Regions from separate parts of the Sinanaerobacter sp. ZZT-01 genome, predicted to be linked through region 1. Evidence: riboswitches for the same ligand, from Rfam matches in the RefSeq annotation. Region 1 holds a riboswitch; the other holds the start of a gene.
The links. Region 1 has a riboswitch for FMN ahead of U5921_RS04645 (ECF transporter S component). Riboswitches for the same ligand answer to the same signal wherever they lie in the genome.

Region 1 (8,094 bases):
CGGTTCACCTGAAAAAGAAGGGTATTCAAATCAAAGCAGGTGTACAGGTGGAAAAAATTCAGCAGATGAAAAAAGACGGAAAAGAGATTTTGCTTGTTCATACATCAGATGGACTTTCAACTGAGACCGAGACAGTACTTGTTTCTGTGGGACGAAAACCGAATATCGATGGACTTTTTTCTGAGTGCTTTATGCAGTCAGAGGGAGCTTCTTTAAAAATAGAAAAGGGGAGGCTGCTTGTAGACCAGAATTATGAAACTTCGATAGCCGGTATTTATGCGGCCGGTGATGTGACTGGCGGTGTTCAGCTTGCACATATGGCGGCTGCGGAAGGAATTTGTGCAGTAGAAAGCATCGCAAAGGTCAAACACAGTATGAATTTAGAGGCTGTACCTTCCTGTATTTACAGCGATCCGGAAATTGCGTCAGTCGGTATGACACCGGAGGAAGCAAAATCATGTGGTCTGCTTGTAAAAACAGGAAAATACTTAATGACAGCAAATGGAAAGGCTTTAATCGAAAATCAGCAAAGTGGCTTTATCCGAGTGCTCTATATGGAAGAAACAGGTGTTGTCATCGGCGCACAGATGATGTGTGAAAGGGCAACAGACCTGATTTCTGAACTGGCGACGGCTGTGGTCAATCAACTCACTGTGGAACAGCTTATTTCGGTAATTCGACCGCACCCAACTTTTTGTGAGGGAATTGGGCTCGCGATTCGATAAAAAATACATTTTATCTTTTCTTGACAAGAAACGATAAAATGAACTATAATAGATTGTTATTAAGATATCTGTTTCAGGGCGAGGTGTGATTCCTCACCGGCGGTGATGAGCATAGGCTATGAGTCCGCGAGCCGAAAGGCAGAGTTGGTTAGAACCCAATACCGACGGTATAGTCCGGATGAAAGAAACACGACTCATTTTTTGAATGGATGTGCGCGTTTGGCCTTGGATTTAATTCAAGGTCAATTTTAATTACCTGACAGATTCCTACATTGAAGCAGCTTAAATAAGAAAGCAGAGGGAGGAATCATTATGAAGGATTCACAGAAGAGCAACAATACGGTAAGAGGGCAATCTCAGAGAACAGCAAAGCTGGTGAAGATGGCGATGCTGGCAGCTATTTCACTGGCATTGGTTTTGATTGTACGCATTCCTTTTCCGCCGGCACCTTTTTTAGTGTATGACCCAGCGGATGTTCCTATTTTTATAGGGACCTTTGCGTTTGGACCAATGGCAGGTTTTATGATTACGGCAGCGGTGAGCTTTATCCAGGCATTTCCTTTGGGGGGGGATGGACCGATTGGATTTTGCATGCATCTGTTTGCAACGGGAAGTTTTGTATTGGTAGCCGGATTTCTTTATCAAAAAAATAAAACCAGAAAAGGCGCAATCCTTGCTTTGTTTAGCGGAGCCTTGATCATGACTGTGACTATGCTTTTATGGAATATTCTCATTACGCCGATTTATATGGGTGTCCCGCGAGACGTGGTAATGGGTATGATTGTGCCAATTGTATTGCCGTTCAACCTTCTCAAATCAGGGATTAATGCAGTGATTACTTTTGTCACGTATAAATCCATAGCGAAATTTTTGCATAGATAAGTAAAAAACAGATTGTTTTAAGACTGCCGGACAAAAATAACAATGGTTATTGCCGGCAGTTTTTTCATGAAATGGGAATGAATTTTTGCAGATTTCCATCGACAAAAAGTACATAAAAGTGATATGATAAATTGAATTGATTTCGGAATATAAGAAAGGGAAACGATCGCCATGAATCAGTCGGTAAAGGGTATGATCGCAGCAATTGCATCATCTACATTGTTTGGATTTAGTTTCTTATTTACAAAACAAATAACTGCAACCGTTTCAGCATTTTCTCTTTTAGGCTGGCGCTTTCTTCTTGCATTTTTAGCAATGAGCTTATGCATCGCAGTGGGGATATTTAAAGTAGATTTTAAGGGAAAAAACTTTAAACCGTTGTTATTAATGGCGGTTTTTCAGCCGGTTTTATATTTTACCGCTGAGACATTTGGAATTAGCTTGACAACGGCATCGGAGAGTGGAACGATTATTGCTTGCGTCCCGATTGTTACACTGTTAACTTCTATTTTGTTTTTAAAAAAATATCCATCTAAACTTCAAGTGATTGGGATTTTAATTTCTTTTGTGGGAATTCTATGGATGGTTCTTATAAAAGGAGCATCCGCAACCTGTAACTTAATCGGCTATTTGATTCTCTTTACCGCGGTTATATCTGCGGCGATGTTTACCGTATACTCGACGAAAGCAGAACAATTTTCAAGTGTTGAAAAAACTTATATTATGTCTTTTTTTGGAGCGGTAAGCTTCATCAGCTTTGCCTGCGTAGAACAGGCTTTAAATGGATCACTTTTTGACTTTTTTATGCTGCCGATTCGTAACCTGCAATTTTTACAAGCGATCCTTTATTTGAGCATCGGGTGTTCCGTCCTTGCTTTTATCTTGATGAATGCTGCGATTAAGAGCATCGGAGCAAACCGCATGACCTCTTTTGTTACGCTTACAACGGTTATTACCGTCATTGCCGGAGTTGTGCTTTTGAAGGAACCATTTTCTCATTTACAAGCTTTTGCGACATTCCTTGTTATAGTTGGTGTCTATTTGGCAAATCAGACACCAAAGGGTGCCTTGCCGGAAGAAGTTGTACAGAACTCTATAGAATTAGAGCCGCAGGAAGGAGAAGTATCTTTATGAATCAGGCAAAAAAGTGGATTATGAAAAGTGAAAAAGATACAGTGCAATTTGGTATAGCTCTTTCCAGTCAATTAAAAAAAGGAAGTATCGTAGCACTGATTGGAGATCTTGGTACGGGAAAAACGGCTTTAACGAAGGCAATTGCAGAGGGACTTGGAATAAAGGAAATGATTACAAGCCCGACTTTCAGCATTGTGCATGAATATTATGACGGAAGACTGCCTCTTTATCATTTTGATGTCTATCGCATCGGTGAGATCGAGGAAATGTATGAGATCGGATATGAAGAGTACTTTTACGGAGAAGGCGTTTGTGTTGTAGAATGGGCAGATATGATTCAAGAATTACTGCCAGAAGAAAGCATTACGATTACGATTTCCTATGGAGAATCGGAAAATGAACGGATATATTATGTGGAAAATTATGATTTAGAACCGGAAGAGGAATGAATATGAATTTATTGGCAATTGAAACAACGGGTGCGAATGCATCAGTAGCAATTATAAATGAAAATAGGAAGATTTGGGAGGAACACTGCGATGAAACGCTGAATCACCTGCGTCTTTTGGTCCCTATGATTGAACGTTTGCTTGCAAAATGCGGTCTAGACTTAAAGGAGATTGGCGGTATTGCCGTGTCGGAAGGTCCCGGCTCTTTTACAGGAATTCGAATCGGCATGTCGACGGCAAAAGCACTGGCACAGACTTTGAACTTGAACATTGTATGTGTGCCGACCTTAAAAGCTTTTGCATACAGCACTGTAGATGAAAAAAGGGTGTTGTGTCCGATTTTTGATGCAAGAAGGAGCCAAATATATACAGGAGCATACCTTTGGGAAGAACAGGGGGGTTGCACACAGCTGGTTCCGGATGGTGCTTATGCATTGGAAGAGTTTCTGGAGCGGATCAAGACGGCCATGAGAAAAACAGAGAAAAATGAGATTTTGTTTTTTGGAGACGGCATTTCTGTTTATAAAGATAAAATAGAAGAGTGGGTACGTATGCAGAACACAGCATCCGCAACTTCACGTCTCCATGTGTCCTTTGCACCTGAAGAGTTGCGCTATCAAAGAGCATCTTCCGTTGCAGCGCTGGGATACAAACTTTGGGAGCAAGGAAAAGCACAGAATTTATTTCAGGTTAAACCTGTTTATTTACGGCAGGCAGAAGCACAAAGAAAATTAGATGAGGCAAAAAGGAGACTCGTGCATGAATGAAATTTTGATTCGAGAGGCTGAGGAACGTGACATCAAGGAAATGGCGAAATTGGATCAAATGAGTTTTGCGATGCCATGGAGTGTGGATTCATTTCATGATGAGATCGTAAGTAATGAATTGGCGTTTTATATAGTAGCAGAAATACAAGGAAAGCTGATTGGATACGTTGGTTCCTGGATTATTTTAGACGAAGGACATATTACCCATGTCGCAGTCAATCCCGATTATCGCAAAAAAGGAGTTGGACATGCTATGCTTTCCCATCTTTTTGATTGTTGTAAGGAAAAAGGTGTTCTTAGCCATACATTAGAGGTTCGTCCATCCAATCAAGCTGCTTTGACACTTTATGGGCAGTTTGGTTTTAAAGAGGCAGGAAGACGAAAAGCATACTATGAGAATAATGGAGAAGATGCATTAATTCTTTGGAGACATACCAAAGGTGAACCGATGAAAGTTTAATGATAAATTTAAAAAAAAGAATAGAAAAAAGGCAGTAAGCTATACTAATTTTAAAATGAAAATTTTTTAAGTTACGTATAGCCGAGGTCATACTTCTCGGCAGAGGAGGAAAAAAATGAGATGGAATATCACTTCAGGAGATGATTACTATACAAACGATCAGGATTATTATCCAAATGATCAGGACTTTTATTCAACGTCATCTTATTGCAGCCGATTTACACGGCGTGGAGATGTGACTGTATTTAACATGAGTGATTACCAGTCCTGTGAGAATTGCAGGCATATGACCGCGGATAATCAATGCCTTTTGAAGATGCAGGGTCAATTTACCAGCAGCCGTTAAAGCTTGATTCCATGGCGAGAGGGAATTCCATTGACCTGCTTAGAAAGGGAAATAGAAATGAAGGATGGAAAATGGATAACGATGGGGATTGAAAGCAGTTGCGATGAGACTTCTGTCGCAATTTTGCAAGGTGGAAGAACCGTGTTGTCAAATGTGATTTCCTCTCAGATAAAAGTACATCAAGTTTTTGGAGGTGTTGTGCCGGAAATTGCAGCAAGGCACCATCTAGAGAATATCAACGGGGTATTGCAACAAGCTTTAGAGGAAGCGGAGGTGTCGCTTGAAGAGATTGATGCAATTGGTGTGACTTATGGCCCGGGGCTAGTCGGTGCATTGTTGATCGGGCTGGCAACGGCGAAGGCGATAGCCTTTTCATTGAGGAAGCCTTTAGTGGGTGTGCATCACATTCAAGGACATATCAGTGCAAATTTTATTGAACATACGGAGTTGGAACCCCCATTTTTAGCACTTGTCGTATCAGGTGGCCATACGCATATCGTGGATGTAAGAGGTTATAATGAATATGAGGTTTTGGGAAGGACGAGAGACGATGCGGCAGGAGAAGCCTTTGATAAAGTAGCACGTGTCTTAGGATTGGGTTATCCGGGAGGACCTAAAATTGATAAAATTGCAAAAGAGGGGGATGCAAAAGCCATTGAATTCAAGCGAGTCTATTTAGAAAAAGGCAGCTTGGATTTTAGCTTCAGCGGCTTAAAGACCAGTGTCCTAAACTATTTGAATGCGGAGAAACAAAGAGGGACAGAAATTCATGCTGCGGACGTTGCAGCCAGTTTTCAGCAGGCTGTCGTTGATGTGATTGTTGACAAAGCAATTTTGGCTGCAAAAACATGCGGAAAAAAGAAAATTGTATTAGCCGGCGGGGTCGCGGCAAACAGCAGATTGAGAAAAGACCTGTCTGAGGGGTGCAAAAGAGAGGGAATTACACTTTATGCACCTTCTCCTATCCTTTGCACGGATAATGCAGCGATGATAGCTTGTGCGGCTTATTATAAGTATCAGGAAGGTCTTGTAAATGATCTGACCTTGGATGCCTGTCCGAATTTACCCTTGTAGAGATAAATCTTAATAAAAAAGAGGAACCGATTTGTTTTCATGGATTTTACTTCATCGTAAATGACCCCGATCGACGGGATGGCATTTATAGGTTCGAAGTAAAAGTGGAGACAAATGAGTTCCTCTTTTTGATTTATTATCTGTTTTTTTATAAATCGAATGCTGTTTCTATTGCGATAAAAAGCCACGGTAAAAACATAGCAGGAATCATATTTGCAACTTTAATTTGTGGCTTGTCCAAAATAAAATTGATACCGATGGCTGCAATGATTAAACTGCCGACTGCCGACATTTCTGTAATAATTTCCGGTGTCATCAGGTCTTTTACCAGACCGGAACAGAGTGCAATGGCAGCTTCATATAAAAAAACAGGGATGGATGAAAAAGCTACACCGATACCGAGTGAGGAAGCAAACATGATAGAGAATACTCCGTCTAATATGGATTTTGCATACAGCATATCGTGGTTCCCTTGAAGTCCGCTGTTCATACCGCCGATCACGGCCATAGAACCGGTACAAAAAATGACACTGGCGGTTACAAAACCTTTTGAAAAATTTCCTTCTCCAAAACCCATTGCATTTTCTGCCCATTTACCGATGCGAGTCATTTGTTTGTCAATATCGATGAGTTCGCCGAGGGCACTCCCTAGGACTAAAGAGAGAATCAAGAGTATAATTCTTTGATTCTGCAACGAGCCGCTAATCCCTATAAAAAAAACACTTAGACCAAGCGCTTTATTTGTTATGTCCTGAAAACGTTTCGGCAGCCCTTTTAATACAAAGCACCCTAAAAGGGCACAGACAATAATGGTGATTCCGTTGACAATTGGTCCCAGTAAATGTTGAAACATAACGATTTATCCTTTTCTGCGATATTCATTTTATTTTAATTCTATCTTTTAAGTGCAATAAAATCAATCCTATTTTAAGCCGCGAATCTCAATATCTACGTACATAATATTAAATGCAGTCATTTTTTCTACTTCGGAAGCAATGTTTTTTTGAAATTGTTTGGCAGTTTGCAGCATGTTAGTTTCGAATTTTGCATAAATCGGAACTCGAATGCTCAAACCATCCGGAGCATTATGAACTGCTATCCGCAAGACAGAGGCAATTCCGGAGCTTTGTGCAGCGATATAACCTACAATTTCTGATATGACACGATCAGAGATAGAGTAATCACCCAGATAGCTGTAGGTAGGACGAACTACAGTTTTTTCATTAAAAGAAGGCCGTTCAGGAGTCTTTCCCCTAAAAATTCGCATAGGGTCTAAAAAATATCCGGAGAATTGCCGCTTCACTTGGAACGTGGGAGCTGGTATAACATGTTTCCCAAGTTCTTGCCGCTGTTTTTTTGCTGCTTGTCGTTGAGATATTGTTGTAATTGCTTCGATAGAAATAAATTCGGAGACAGAGGGAAGCTCCAAACGATCGGTAATGCGTAAAATCATTTTTTCAGACGTTCCTAAGATAAGGAGACTGGTAGGCTGAAGTTCCTTTATTTTTTCACTTACCTCTAGCCGGTGTGCTTCATTTGAAAAAAGTGCAGTTTTTACAGCGCCTATCTTTGTTGCTTGTCGTTTTGCGGATATTCCGGCTTGAATGCCGGTTCCGTAAATAAATAGTCCGTCATCAATGATTGCCTCTATGTTACGCTTACGACAGAGTGTCATTGCTTGAAAGCTTTTTCCGGTTCCGCTTTTCCCTACTAAACCATAAATTTTCATATTCACCGCACTTTCTTCATCATATAAGGAGAAAATTCGTTAAGAGAGCATGGCTCCTTCTGTAGAAATAATCTTAACAAGAATTTATGCTTTCTGACAAAATATTATTGTTAAATTGAAGGCGATCTGCTATAATAACGGTACTTACTTTAAAACATAACAAAGGAGGAATTAAATTATGGCATATGTAATTAGTGAAGCTTGTATCAGCTGTGGAGCTTGTGTAGCAGAATGTCCTGTAGATGCAATCTCTGAAGGTGATGGCAAATATGAGATTAATGCTGAAACTTGCATCGAATGTGGTGCTTGTGCAAATGCATGTCCTGTAGATGCTCCGGCACAGCAGTAATTGTATCCAATAGAGAACAAAAATAACCGTTTCAAGTGAAACGGTTATTTTTTTATGATTACTCCATATGGTTGATGTGGTATGCTAAAGAATGTAAGCTGTCACTCAAATGTACATTTTCTAAAGCAATGCTGTCTCCGACATCCAAGTCCATTGGCGCAAAATTCCATATTCCCTTG
Region 2 (8,094 bases), 660 kb from region 1:
GTCCTCACGCATGATCTCACAGCAGAGTCCGCATTCCTTCAATCCAGCCAATTTTAGTAAATCAACCGTAGCTTCTGTATGTCCCTCTCGAACCAGAACGCCGCCTTCCCTCGCTGTCAGCGGAAACATATGGCCGGGCCGTCGAAAGTCCTGTGGTTTTGCCCCATCCTTTACACATTCCATTGCAGTCACCGAACGTTCCTGCGCAGAAATACCGGTTGTTGTAGAAATATGATCAATGGAAACAGTGAATGCTGTGCTGTGATTATCCGTATTTTCGCTCACCATTTGCGGAAAATCTAAATGCTCTGCCATTACTTGACTCATTGGCATACAAATCAATCCCTTTCCATAGGATGCCATGAAATTAACATTCTCCTGTGTTGCAAATTCTGCGGCGCAAATAAAATCTCCTTCATTCTCTCTTTCCGGATCATCAGTTACTAAAATAATTTTTCCGGCTTTCAAATCCTCAATCGCTTCTTCAATCGTATTAAATTGAAACATTTTTTCTTCCTATTTCCTTTCTATTTTGATGAGAAGCCTTCAATTCTCCATTTTTGAAGCTTCTCTTGCAGTTCCTCAGTGGATTGGTTTAAAATTTGTGATTGGTTTAAAATCCGTGACTCCTTAAAAACTCCGCCGTTAATTTCTTTTCTGCGTCATTCTTATGCGAATCTGCATTAAGATTTAAAAAACGTTCTACATACTTTCCAATTATGTCATTCTCCAAATTTACTTTTTCGCCGATTGCTCTTTCAAGCAGCGTTGTTTCTGAACCAGTGTGTGGAATAATGGAAACCCGAAACACATCTTCCTGTAAATCCGCTGCGGTCAAACTCACCCCATCAATGGCAACCGACCCTTTCTCTACGATGCATCGCATAATCTTCGGAGCTGCTTTTACCGTGATCCATACGGCATTTTCCTCCCGCTCTTTATGCGTGATTGTTCCTGTTCCATCAATGTGACCAGAAACAATATGCCCTCCAAATCGACCGTCTGCTGCCATCGCTCTTTCCAGATTAACTTTGTTGTTTACTTTAAGCTCTTCTAAGTTACTCCTACGGTAGGTTTCCGCCATGACATCCACAATAAATGTACTCCCGTTTAAGGCAGTCACCGTAAGGCAAACTCCGTTTACTGCAATGCTGTCTCCTATCTTCGTTCCTTCTAAAACCTTGCTCCCTCTTATCTTCATCTGTGCAGAATGGGCACCGGATTTTATTCCAAGGATCATACCAGTCTCTTCAACAATCCCAGTAAACATCTTGCTTTCCCTCCACTCTATATTCTAAGAATAAATCTTTTTCTATCCACTCGTTCTTTTCTAAGACAAAATTAAGACTTTCAGAAGGGAGAGCAACCCCTATACCTGTAATTGGTGTTTTTGCTTCCTTTCCTCCGAAAATTTTAGGTGCAATGTAAAGCATTACTTTTTGTGCAAGCTTCTCTTCTAGCACACTGCCATTTAAAAGAGCTCCACCCTCGATTAAAATGCTGTCTATCCCTTCCTCTGCCAGCTGTTTCCATAAAAATCGCAAATCTACTCTTCCGTGTCTGCAAGGTGTTTTTAGCAGTTGTACGCCGCGTACCTCCAGCTCTTTTTGCTGTTTTTCATCTTCACTGCAATGCGCTACAATAACAGGCGCCTCATCAATGGTTTTAATTAGCTGACAATCTAAAGGGAGCCGTAAATGGGAGTCACATACAACACGAATTGGATTTCTCCCATGCTCCATTCGACAGGTTAAAAGAGGATCGTCATTTAAGACGGTCTGTATCCCTACCATAATCGCGCGGTATTGGTGCCTCAAAGTATGCACATGTGCTCTTGCCTTCTCTCCCGTGATCCATTTGGATTCACCCGTTTTTGTTGCAATTTTACCGTCTAACGTCATTGCATACTTCAAAGCCGCATAGGGAAGTCCTGTTGTGATATATTGAAAAAAGATAGAATTCAAAGCATCACATTCTTCTCTAAGAAAGTCTTCTTCAATGGCAACTCCATGTTCTCTTAAGGTCTTAACTCCTTTTCCCGAAACCAATGCATTTGGATCTCTCGACCCAATTACAACACGACGTATTTTGGCTTCTAAAATGGCTTCTGTACAAGGCGGTGTCTTCCCATGATGGCAGCATGGTTCCAGCGTCACATAAAGATCTGCATTTTCAGGGTGTTCCTTGCAATTTAAAAGTGCATTTCGTTCTGCATGCAGTCCCCCATAAGATTCATGCCATCCTTCTCCGATGATTTTACCGTTTTTTACAACAACTGCTCCGACCAAAGGATTTGGATTGACATATCCCACGCCCTTCTTTGCCAATTCCATGGCTCTTCTCATGTAATCCGATTCATTCACAGTACCACTCCCTTACTCAAATGTACCTTGAATAAAAAAATCTCAGTATATCATCTTACTGTCCTATTTGTTGCTGCTCATTCAAATCTAGTAAAATGATTATGATCTAAATAAAAAAAGCCCTGAAATGAATTCATTTCAGAGCAAATCACACAAAAAACAATTGCAAAAATACCACAATCATTCTTACTCTTCTTTCATCCAGACTTTAACTGTCGGCTTCGGAATCTAACCGAATCTGCCTTGCGGCTCGTGGGCTGTACCACCGGTAGGGAATTGCACCCTGCCCTGAAGATTAATTTATCCAATATTTAATTTTCTATATGCCATTATATACTCACTGATTCAAAAAGAAAAGAGGATTTTTTTTAATTATATTTTACCTTTTATTTTGAAGAATGCATTGAAACAATACAATGAAGAAAAAACTATGGCAACGTGTATCCCAACATAAGCTAATCTTTTTTATTATTATTTCGTATGTAGACTTGAAGAGCCTTAATAAAATAAAGCAATGCGGTTATTTCCAGGACTCGCAAAATTATTATTGAACTCATGTTTAGTGCATACCCCAAAGTATTGATTATATTAATATCCAAAATAAGCCCTCCCTTTTTGACACTCTTTCTCCTTTTATTTCTATAGTGTATCATTTACCGTATGTTTTTAAAAGAGCTACTGCCTACATTAAAAAAATGTAAATATCAGTTTTAAAGTGTAATGTTTTTATCGCAGATTTTAGGGATTTCTAAATCGTGAGTAACAATAATAATCGTCTTCCCGTTTTCTCGCAGTTTTCTGAATAGCTTTAAAATCAAGTTTTTATTTTCCAAATCTAGAGAACCAGTTGGTTCATCAGCCAAAATCAACTCACATGGTTTAATAAAAACTCTGGCAACAGCAACTCTTTGCTGCTCTCCTCCGGAAAGCTCATAGATCTTTTTTCGTTCAAAATTTTCCAATCCCACTTCTGCTAATGCACCTTGAATGATGTCTTTCTTCGACTGTCCATTTTCAGGAGCGTATCTCAACGCAACTTTTAAATTTTCTTCTACTGTTTCGTCTTCAATCAACGCATAGTTTTGAAAAATATATCCCATATAATTTCTTCTTAATAAGAGGGCTTTCTTCCCACTGATATTAGAAATCACTTCATTATGAATCAGCAATTCACCCGAATCGTATTGATCTAATAACCCCAAAATGTTTAAAAGTGTACTTTTTCCTGAGCCGCTTTTTCCGGTAATCGATATAAATTCCTGCGGATCGGCAGAAAACGTAAAATTACTTAACACCGATTTTTCTCCGAAATTTTTATTCAGATTTCTTGTTTCAATAAGAGGCTGCATATTATTCTCCTTTCAAGACCTGTATCATATTAAATTTTTCTTTTCTTTGCAATATATAGCTTACAAGCAATATATGAAGAAGGATGAAAAGGAAATAAACGAGAAGCATCGGGGCAAAAAGATGCAAATTCATAATTCTCCTCTCAGCGATTTTCACAATGACCAAGCAAAGCACAGTCATTGCGAGATTTAAAACAGAGAACTTTACGAAAAAAGCACGGTGCCTTTCCCTAAAACTGAAACCCATAAATTTTAAAACTGCATTTTTACGCTTGTAGTTATCAAAGTAAATACTGACAAACGAAAAGAGCGCGAGAAATAGAAATACCAAATTCAAAAGCAGCGTAAAAATGCTGAATTGTGTTAAAAACAGCATATACTGTACATCCTCTTCATATCCCTCATATATAGATGCAAAATAATAGTCTACGTAATCATATCCATTTTCTTTAAAAAATTCATCGACATATGGCTTTAATTTTAAATAGTCCCGAATTTTTATTCCTTCGCCCCCCAAAATGGTAGGGATGTATGCATTTGAACCCATATTTCTGTCGTTTACCAGCATCAGAATCCCATTTTGAGGCGTATCGACATATCCGGCATAGGTAAATAGTTTTTGATCATTTTTTATGTATGTAACCGTTTCAACGATGTCAGGATTATTGAGATTCGCTTCATAGGAGTGATATTCCGTTCCTTCATCGGAAAGCCGTGAATTAATTATATCCTCCCCCAGATATTTACCATTCAGATGAAGCTCGTGAAGTTCTGGTTGAATTAAAGTAATATCACCTCTATACCGCTCCGGAACCAATACACTGATATTATTGTCATCCGATTCATCAAAATCTAAAATCCGCTTCCCGTTTACATCTAAAACCGCATTCTCTTTTAAGTAACTCTTGTTAATATAAATCAGGGGAATTTCCTGCTTATTCACTTCAATTATCTTTCGTTTATGGAACAAAATACCTCCTTCCTTATAAAAGTACTTCCAAAGCTCCGTAAGTTTTTTTTCAAACAAAGCACTTTCTTTTGTATCGTCAAGGATGTGTGAAGTTACGCTAGCATGCAGCGTCACTAAATCCTTGTTTTTCTCCCAGAGTTTTTGGGAGCTTCTTCGGTCTATGACATAGTCTGCACTTGTATACAGGACGCTCGATGAGAGCAGCACAAAGACCATAGATAAAGCTATAATACAAAAATTCAGCTTATTTGTTTCTTTTTTTGAGTGTTTCAGATACCGAATGATATCTTCTGCTTTAAATATCTGCAATAAAATTGCGGTAAATAAAGCCAGAAGCAGCATCAAAGCCACGCTGACGGCAAGGTTATAAAGTGTTAATTTTTTTAAAAACAGCAAAAGTGAATTTACGCTGTCAATATACCGACACACTATAAATACGCCGATTGAAAAAACATATGAGAAAAGAAGCGCAATGCCAATTGGCTTTAAGATGAACCGGCACCATAATTCTGAGAAAATCATTTGGTTGGAATAACCACATAGTTTTTTTATTGCAAAGCTGCGCTTCAGATGATTCATTCTATAAAGATAGGTAACCACAATGATGATGTTAAGTAATCCTACCAAGAAACCTAAATACCCTACTTGGAGGCTGCTGTAATTTTCCTCAACAACATTAAAAAGCCTCCTGTTTTCATATATTTCTACAGAATTACCGTATTTTAAATTAATATTGTCAATCTGCTCCGAAAAGAAGCTGATATCCTCCGTATAGATACTATACCGGCCCATTAGATGGACCTCATCCAGATCATCTAACGGATATACCTTGATTTTCTTATTGCTGAAAACATCAAAATGCGCATCGCTATCCGCTATTTCTTTTTTATTTGTATAAAGCATCCCCAAATGCAAGGGATTAAGCCCTAATATGCTTTTTTCAAAAGCACCGTCGGATGAATAGATATAGAGATCCGTACCTTCATCATACGGAGAGATCTTTGCAAGAGTCAGACCATATCCATCAGAAATTTCCTTCAGGCTTTTTAGCGTCTGCTCCGGATTGCTCTTCTGCTTTACCATAATCGTGCCGTTGAAAAAATCGTTGGCAATCCTGTTATTTTCTTTCAAAGAAAGATCCAGTCCGCAAAAAAGAGAAACGGTAAAATATAACGCAACGACTAAAAATACATATAATTTCTTCATATTACAACGCCTTTCTGATGATAATTAAAGTAAATAGGGTAGCCTTACTTTGTATATTTTAATTTATCTTATCGAATTTCACCACTTCCAACATTCGTTTTTCCTTTTTTATGTTCTTTATAGGAATAATTATTTCCTCCTGCAAGTTCCCAAGCACCATATGAATAATCATCAGTTTGTAAAACAACTCGATGCTCATAGTCATCATGTGCATATTTCGCCCAAGCATTAAACAGTCCCCAGCCATACTCACCATGACCGCCATAGGAGGTGATTGGTGTTGAGGAAGCCATAACCGAAATCTCCCCCCCTCTGGCTTCATTGTTCTTGATTGCATTTGCATCAAGAGGAGCAGACTGTGCAAAAGCCGCAGAACTGCTGAGAGCCACAACACAAGTTAAACAAAATAATTTTTTTGTAATTTTAGAAATAGACATAATTTATCCCCTTTCGTGGTTAAAAAGGCCACCCTACTTAACAACTGTCATCCTTTCCCATATGAAAGCCTGCCTCTAAATACGCAGATTGATTTGATTAATTTTAACTTTAATACATTAAAAATTATTTGTCAATGTTAAATATTATTTTGTAAAATATTACTGTTATTATCTATATTTTATTATTTTTTTACTGTATTAAATGTCTTTTACTATAATTCGACCTTATAAATTGAGGATTTCAAACGGCAAATTATGACCTATCTCTTTCATGCACTTGCACTTTTCCCCCATATAAAAAAACTTATATTAAAAAAGCTGCAGACAAAAATACATTTTATCTACAGCCTTATATCTTTTCCCTACAAGAAAAAAGATCGATCTTTCCATAATATTAAATTTTACATTCTATATTTATACCAATTCCAAAAGTTTTTTCTCATCAATCAATAAGACAATCTGCTCTTTTGATTTAGAGATTCCTGTCACGTAATTCATCTGATGGTAATCGTCAATTTTAATTGTATCTGGAACTGGTTCCAAAGTCTCTACACGAAGTACTTCATCTACAGCAAGTCCACATTTTTTTGTTCCGTCATCTAATACAAGCATCATCTCCCGTATACTATCTCTCATAACTCTTTTTGTGTCATCCAACAAATGAAGCATAATCGGTAAAATCTGATCCTTAAGCTGTTTTTGGATACGTTCCAAAGCTCTTTCCCGCTCCTGCGCATCTGTAATATTTAATACTTGCTGTGTTTCTACTGCCATGTTATGAAGCTCTTTATGTGGCTCATCAATTTTTTTTAACTGAAATTGTACCATCGGATTATTGCTTTTATAGTGGTCATACCATTTTCCGAATGCACATTGATGCGGATCAGAAGTCAGTGCAAATGGTATTTTTTCATTGATGGAGCGAATCAGCTCATCCACCCAATTTTGGTGATCCTTTTTACGTGCGTCCATCATATTTTCAAACATACAGATTTCTTCTGAAAGAATCTGCATATTTAATAAAATCCGCAAATCAAGGACAGGAATGCAAGAGTCTCGTAAATTTGCAAGTCCTCTCACATAATCCGGCGCATCCGGTATACCTGTCAACTCTTCCGGTAAAATAGAAATAGAAGTTACATCTGCGCTCAAAACCGCAAAATAGCTGTCTCCTGTTTTAAAAATAATCCATGGGATCTCGTTTACAGTAGTGGTATTTTCATTTGATTGTGCTTTATCTTGCATTTCCTGTTGCATATAGCTTCTCCTTTTTACTGCATATCAACCTTGATACTTTGAAACATTCAAGGCTCTCATCGCATTTAAAATAGCAAGCACCGATACTCCTACATCTGCAAATACAGCTTCCCACATTGTCGCCAATCCAAAGGCTCCCATCAACAATACAATTCCTTTTACTCCTAACGCTAAAACGATATTTTGCTTAACGATTTGAAGTGTTTTTCTCGAAATTTTAATTGCAGTTACAATCTTGGAAGGCCGATCGTCCATAATTACAATATCTGCTGCTTCAATCGCAGCATCTGACCCCAATCCTCCCATTGCAATACCGACATCCGCCTGTGCTAAAACCGGAGCATCATTGATACCATCTCCGACAAAAGCCAGATTTCCATATTGTTTTCTTTGTTTTAATAGTTCTTCTAGCTGGCTTACTTTTCCTGTTGGCAGAAGCTCCGTATAAACTTCATCTAATCCTAATTGCTTTCCAACCATCTGCCCAACATTTTTTGAATCTCCGGTCAGCA

Region 2: another riboswitch for FMN. It lies ahead of ribD (bifunctional diaminohydroxyphosphoribosylaminopyrimidine deaminase/5-amino-6-(5-phosphoribosylamino)uracil reductase RibD); the one in region 1 lies ahead of U5921_RS04645 (ECF transporter S component).

The regions. Positions count from the first base shown of each region.
Region 1 covers NZ_CP141728.1:926,699-934,792, reverse strand. The annotation lists gene lpdA (dihydrolipoyl dehydrogenase) at 1-725, shown strand, start outside; FMN riboswitch at 791-919, shown strand; gene U5921_RS04645 (ECF transporter S component) at 1,038-1,607, shown strand; gene U5921_RS04640 (DMT family transporter) at 1,779-2,741, shown strand; gene tsaE (tRNA (adenosine(37)-N6)-threonylcarbamoyltransferase complex ATPase subunit type 1 TsaE) at 2,738-3,190, shown strand; gene tsaB (tRNA (adenosine(37)-N6)-threonylcarbamoyltransferase complex dimerization subunit type 1 TsaB) at 3,193-3,957, shown strand; gene rimI (ribosomal protein S18-alanine N-acetyltransferase) at 3,950-4,417, shown strand; gene U5921_RS04620 (hypothetical protein) at 4,533-4,763, shown strand; gene tsaD (tRNA (adenosine(37)-N6)-threonylcarbamoyltransferase complex transferase subunit TsaD) at 4,821-5,837, shown strand; gene U5921_RS04610 (DUF554 domain-containing protein) at 5,986-6,690, opposite strand; gene U5921_RS04605 (hypothetical protein) at 6,760-7,566, opposite strand; gene U5921_RS04600 (DUF362 domain-containing protein) at 7,745-7,915, shown strand; gene U5921_RS04595 (redox-sensing transcriptional repressor Rex) at 7,974-8,094, opposite strand, start outside.
Region 2 covers NZ_CP141728.1:1,591,224-1,599,317, reverse strand. The annotation lists gene U5921_RS07610 (bifunctional 3,4-dihydroxy-2-butanone-4-phosphate synthase/GTP cyclohydrolase II) at 1-507, opposite strand, end outside; gene ribE (riboflavin synthase) at 614-1,270, opposite strand; gene ribD (bifunctional diaminohydroxyphosphoribosylaminopyrimidine deaminase/5-amino-6-(5-phosphoribosylamino)uracil reductase RibD) at 1,251-2,363, opposite strand; FMN riboswitch at 2,549-2,663, opposite strand; gene U5921_RS07595 (putative bacteriocin export ABC transporter) at 3,074-3,712, opposite strand; gene U5921_RS07590 (hypothetical protein) at 3,714-5,888, opposite strand; gene U5921_RS07585 (hypothetical protein) at 5,957-6,325, opposite strand; gene U5921_RS07580 (chemotaxis protein CheW) at 6,740-7,582, opposite strand; gene U5921_RS07575 (heavy metal translocating P-type ATPase) at 7,607-8,094, opposite strand, start outside.